2 regions of the Streptococcus parasalivarius genome follow, and region 1 is predicted to be linked to the other one. Evidence: predicted binding sites of a transcription regulator. Region 1 holds the regulator's gene; the other holds the start of a gene.
The links. Region 1 encodes CtsR, which represses protease genes until heat stress. Its sites were predicted from a motif close to TTGGTCAAAAAAGGTCAAANA; they were not measured.
Positions count from the first base shown of each region.

Region 2: a site for CtsR is predicted at 1,533-1,553, ahead of ACYVQ1_RS01190 (ATP-dependent Clp protease ATP-binding subunit). Genes of this name have one in related genera too.

Region 1 is NZ_BAABOB010000011.1:38,147-41,364, reverse strand. Features, by position in the region: gene tsf (translation elongation factor Ts) at 1-600, shown strand, start outside; gene ACYVQ1_RS09775 (COG2426 family protein) at 706-1,176, opposite strand; gene ACYVQ1_RS09770 (CtsR family transcriptional regulator) at 1,475-1,930, shown strand; gene ACYVQ1_RS09765 (ATP-dependent Clp protease ATP-binding subunit) at 1,931-3,218, shown strand, end outside.
Region 2 is NZ_BAABOB010000001.1:246,321-249,538, reverse strand. Features, by position in the region: gene ACYVQ1_RS01200 (DUF1797 family protein) at 84-314, opposite strand; gene argF (ornithine carbamoyltransferase) at 383-1,363, opposite strand; gene ACYVQ1_RS01190 (ATP-dependent Clp protease ATP-binding subunit) at 1,606-3,218, shown strand, end outside.

The DNA.
Region 1 (3,218 bases):
ACTGATGCACAACACTTCGGAGCTTACCAACACAACGGTGGACGTATCGGTGTTGTTTCAGTTATCGAAGGTGGAGATGATGCTCTTGCAAAACAAATCTCAATGCACATCGCAGCGATGAAACCAACTGTTCTTTCATACACTGAATTGGACGAACAATTTGTTAAAGATGAATTGGCACAACTTAACCACGCTATCGATCAAGATAACGAAAGCCGTGCAATGGTTAACAAACCAGCTCTTCCACACCTTAAATATGGTTCTAAAGCTCAATTGACTGATGCTGTTCTTGCTCAAGCTGAAGAAGATATCAAAGCTGAGTTGGCTGCTGAAGGTAAACCAGAAAAAATCTGGGATAAAATCATCCCAGGTAAAATGGACCGCTTCTTGCTTGACAACACTAAGGTTGACCAAGCTTACACTCTTCTTGCTCAAGTTTACATCATGGACGACAGCAAAACAGTTGAAGCTTACCTTGAATCAGTAAACGCTTCAGTAGTAGAATTCGTTCGCTTTGAAGTTGGTGAAGGTATCGAAAAAGCATCTAACGACTTTGAATCAGAAGTTGCAGCTACAATGGCAGCAGCCCTTAACAACTAATTCTAGTTGCTAGATAAAAAGAAAGAAGTTACGTAAATGAATCGTAGCTTCTTTTTTGTTGCTATTAAAAAACGTCTGAGCATGCCCCAGACGTTAACAAAGTAATTAATGAGCGAAGGTATTTACACCAAGTAGAAGAGAGAGTGTTCCCATGATGATACCTGCAAGGATAACCCCCAGCATAACGGCAATAACACTACGTTTAAAGTCCCAATCTAGGATAGATGCTGCTAGGGTACCAGTCCAGGCTCCTGTTCCTGGAAGTGGAATTCCCACAAAAAGGAGGAGGGCCCAGAAGACCCCCTTATCTCCGGCAGCTTTTTCAAGTTTTTGGCCACCACTGTGACCTTTTTTAAGACACCAGGTAAAGAAGCCACCAATTAGAGGTTTGTCTGCCCCCCATTCGAGAACACGGCGGGCGAAGAAGAAAATAATTGGAACAGGAAGCATGTTCCCAATCACACAAAGAACGAGGGCCTGCCACCAAGGGATACCTGAGGCGATAGCAACAGGAACGGCTCCACGGAGCTCAACCAAGGGAATCATAGAGATTAAGAGTGCAATGATGTATTTCATGAGTAACCTTTCATAGAGAAATAAAATAAAGACTAAAAGTCACAAGAGCTTTATCAAGAGTGATAAGACTAATACTACTGCGAAAGTGTTAAAAAGTACTTGTTGGATTAGGTGGGGCTCAGCCTGTCAAAGTGTATCAAACACTTAAAGTTACCTAATATTTTAGTCTTATTTATTGTATCTTATATGGTCTCTAATGACAACTTTAAAAAGCTTTTTGAAGGTATAGTTTCCCATGTGCTGACATTTTTGGTATAATAATAGTCAGTTATAGTCAAATTAGACTGGAGGAATTAAGATGGCAAGAAATACATCAGATAGTATAGAAGAATATATTAAAGAATTGCTGGGCCAGTCTGGAATTGCTGAGATTCAACGCTCGAACTTAGCAGATACTTTTCAAGTTGTACCGAGTCAGATTAACTATGTTATTAAGACTCGTTTTACAGAAAGTCGTGGTTATATTGTTGAGAGTAAGCGTGGAGGTGGCGGTTATATTCGTATCGTCAAAGTCAGATTCTCTGATAAGCACCACATGATTAATGATTTGCTTCAGAACTTAGCGGATCAGCTCAGCGAGCAGGTATTTACAGACTTGATCCAGTTGCTTTTTGATGAAAAAATCATCACAGAACGTGAGGGAAATTTGATTTTAGCAACTGCAAGTGATGATATTTTAGGCGCAGATGCGGCTGCTATTCGTTCGCGTATTCTACGCTCGCTATTACTTAGATTGGATAGAAAAGGAAATTAGATGACGACATATTCAAGAAAAATGCAGGCTATTTTCCATCGTGCGCAGCTTGAGGCAGAGCGTTTTGGAAGTCCTTTTCTGGAGACTTGGCATGTGCTTCTGGCTATGGTTGAGGTTCCAGGATCTGTAGCCTACCTAACATTTACTGATTTTGAGGACCGTATTCGTGCGGAAGAGATTGAGACAGCAGCTGTACTAGCGATGGAGAAAAGTCCAAAAGACTTGTCTGAATCAGATTTTATCGATTTACGTGCACAGTCACATGCTTTAGAGGCTATGTTGCAAGAGGCAGAGGGAATTGCTGGTGTGACTGGTGCTGTAGAGGTAGGGTCTGAACATGTATTGATGGCCTTTCTCCTTCATAAGGATTTGATGGTTTGTCGTCTCCTTGAAGTTGCTGGTTTTCAATATAAGGATGACAGCGATAAGCCTCGTATTATCGATTTACGACGTTCTTTGGAGCGTTATGCAGGTCTTAGTAAGCAAGATTTGAAGGCCATTCATGACCTTCGTAAGCCTAAAAAATCAAAGACATCAGGAAATTTTGCTAATATGATGCAGCCTCCTCAATCTTCTACTGGGGAGTTGGCAGATTATACCAAGGACTTAACGGCAGTAGCCGAGTCAGGTGCTCTTGATCCTGTTATTGGACGTGAGAAAGAGATTTCACGCATGATTCAGGTTTTGAGTCGTAAAACGAAGAATAACCCAGTTCTTGTAGGTGAAGCAGGTGTTGGTAAGACAGCACTTGCGCTTGGCTTGGCACAGCGTATTGCTTCAGGCGAAGTACCTTTTGAGCTGGCTGATATGCGTATCTTAGAGCTTGATATGATGAGTGTGGTTGCAGGAACACGTTTCCGTGGTGATTTCGAAGAACGTATGAATCAAATCATTGATGAGATTGAAGCTGATGGAAAAATCATTCTCTTTATTGACGAATTGCATACGATTATTGGTTCTGGTTCAGGTATTGATAGTACCTTGGATGCGGCTAATATTTTGAAACCTGCTCTAGCACGTGGAACTCTTCATATGGTTGGAGCAACAACTCAAGCTGAGTACCAGAAGCATATTGAAAAAGATGCAGCTCTTTCTCGTCGTTTTGCTAAGATTACAATTGAGGAGCCAAGTGTAGCTGAGGCGATTGATATTCTAAAAGGCCTACGTTCGTCTTATGAAGACTATCATCGTGTAACGATTACTGATGAAGCGGTTGAGACAGCGGTCAAGGCGGCGCATCGTTATTTGACGAGTAAAAACTTGCCTGACTCTGCCATTGACCTTTTAG
Region 2 (3,218 bases), on a different contig from region 1:
TTCATCCTGATAAAAATGCCTGAAACTATCGAGTTTCAGGCATTTTGAGTTTTTGGAACCTTGTAAAGTCCCCAAATGATTTATTAGTAAAGCAAATCGTAGATTTCCATTGCAATCAAGTCGATGCTATCAAATGAATAAGATTCACGTGCTTCAACGTCACGCAATGTGAAAACTGGACCATTTTCAGGATCGTTGCTAAATGATACTTCGGCAACAACCACTCCTTCACGTTCAAAATTACGTTTCAAATTACCACCATCAGCCGCCATCATTTCAAGACGGTTAATGATTCTCACCAAATGTGATTCCATGTTATTTCTCCTATTAATTGTGTATTTCCTACTTATTTTATCACACTTATGGGAAAAATGGGGGAATTTTAAATATTTTTCAAGGAATTGTACATAATGGCCTTAATAGAATGCATACGATTCTCAGCTTCTTGGAAGATGATGTCACTGTATTTTTGGAAGACTTGATCTGTAATTTCTAACTCTGCCAAACCATATTTGTCATAGATTTCTTTCCCAATTTGGGTATTGAGATCATGAAAGGCTGGGAGACAATGCATAACGATAACATCTGGATTTTCTGTCTTGGCTAGTAGGTCTGCATTAATTTGATAAGGCAAGAGTAAATCAATACGAGATTTAAAATCTACCTCTTCACCCATAGATACCCAGACATCCGTATAAAGCATATCCACTCCCTTGACCTCTGAAATATCATCTGTAAGGGTTAAGTCTGCACCATTATTATGTTTCTGAGCTAAGGCTACAATCTCATCTTCGGGTTGCAGCACCTCTGGGGCTATAATCTTGACATTAACGCCTAAAATAGCCGAAGTGACCAAAAGTGAGTTGGCCATATTATTTCTACCATCTCCAATATAGGCGATGGTCAAGTCTTCCAAACTACCGAAGTGTTCCTTCAAAGTCATGAAATCTGCAATCATTTGAGTTGGATGCCAGGTATCCGTCAAACCATTCCAGACCGGAACCCCTGAGTACTTAGCCAAATCTTCAACATCTTCTTGTTTAAAACCACGGTACTCGATTCCATCAAACATAGATCCCAGAACCTTGGCCGTATCAACTACAGATTCCTTTTTACCTAACTGAATGTCTCCAGCACCAAGGTAGGTCACATTCATACCTAGGTCCTGACCGGCCACTGTAAAAGCTGAGCGAGTTCTGGTAGATGTTTTTTCAAAAATCAAGGCAATATTTAAGCCATCTAAATATTTATGCGGAATTCTTTCCTTCTTTAACTGTTTAAATTTTATAGATAAATCAATTAACTCCTCGAGTTCTTGCTTGGTAAAGTCGATTTCTTTCAAAAAGGATTTAGCTTGTGTCATAGGTATCTCTCTTTCATTCTGAATAATATAAAAATATTATATAATATTTATACATTATAAGCAAGTGATTTTGAATTAAAATTCAATATTAGCACTCCTGCTAAGAGAGCGCCAAACCTAGATACTTTTTTCTTGCAATCTACCTCCCGCATGCTATAATGGAGTCATAGATTTGACCTTTTTTGACCAAGAATATTTTCAATAAAGGTCTTTCCCAATTCAGATAGAAAAGAGGTACTGATATGCTCTGTCAAAACTGTAACCTTAATGAAGCTAGTATTCATTTGTATACCAATGTAAATGGTAATCAGCAACAAGTTGACCTCTGTCAAAATTGTTATAAAATCATGAAATCTGACCCAGAGAACCCCCTTAATCAATTCAATCAAACTGGAGGTTCCAGCTTCTTCGATGATTTCTTCAGTGACCTAAATAACTTCCGTTCTTCTAACGGTGATCTTCCCAATACACCTCCAACACAAGAAGGTGGTAACCGAGGAAACGGTGGCAATACACAAGGGCCAGGCCGTCCAGGAGGACCACGCCAACAAGCTCCTCAACAGCCACAAGGTCTTCTTGAAGAGTTCGGCATTAACATCACTGACATCGCTCGTCGTGGAGACATCGATCCAGTCATTGGTCGTGACGAGGAAATCATTCGTGTCATCGAAATTCTTAACCGCCGTACCAAGAACAATCCCGTCCTCATCGGTGAACCCGGTGTCGGTAAGACTGCTGTCGTTGAAGGACTAGCTCAAAAAATTGTAGATGGTAGCGTTCCTCAAAAACTCCAAGGCAAACAAGTCATCCGTCTTGATGTGGTCAGCTTGGTTCAAGGGACTGGTATCCGAGGCCAATTTGAAGAACGCATGCAAAAACTCATGGAAGAAATTCGTCAACGTCAGGATGTTATCCTATTTATTGATGAAATCCATGAAATCGTAGGAGCTGGTAATGCTGGAGATGGCAATATGGATGCTGGAAACATCCTAAAACCTGCCCTTGCTCGTGGGGAACTTCAACTGGTCGGAGCAACAACACTCAACGAATACCGCATCATCGAAAAAGATGCTGCCCTTGAGCGTCGTATGCAACCAGTTAAGGTTGACGAACCAACTGTTGAGGAAACCATCACTATTTTGCGTGGGATTCAGCCTAAATATCAAGACTACCACCACGTCAAATATACGGACGAAGCGATTACTGCAGCTGCAGAATTGTCCAACCGCTACATTCAAGACCGTTTCTTACCAGACAAGGCCATCGACCTTCTTGATGAAGCTGGTTCGAAGATGAACTTGACCCTCAACTTTGTTGATCCTAAAGATATCGACAAACGTTTGATTGAGGCTGAAAACCTCAAGGCTCAAGCTACTCGTGACGAGGACTTTGAAAAGGCTGCCTATTTCCGTGACCAAATTGCCAAATACAAGGAAATGCAAAAGCAAACCATCAAAGACCAGGATATGCCTGTCATCACCGAAAAACATATCGAAGCCATTGTGGAACAAAAAACCAATATTCCTGTCGGTGATTTGAAAGAAAAAGAACAATCACAACTTCTTAGTCTTGCCGATGATCTTAAATCACATGTTATCGGACAAGATGCTGCAGTTGATAAGATTGCTAAAGCTATCCGCCGTAATCGTGTTGGATTGGGTGCTCCAAACCGCCCAATTGGTAGCTTCCTCTTCGTAGGTCCTACAGGAGTCGGTAAAACTGAGCTCTCTAAACAATTAGCCATTGAACTCTTTGGTTCAGCTGACAGTATGATTCGTTTCGACATGTCAGAATACATGGAAAAACACGCTGTTGCTAAATTGGTTGGTGCCCCTCCAGGATATGTTGGTTACGA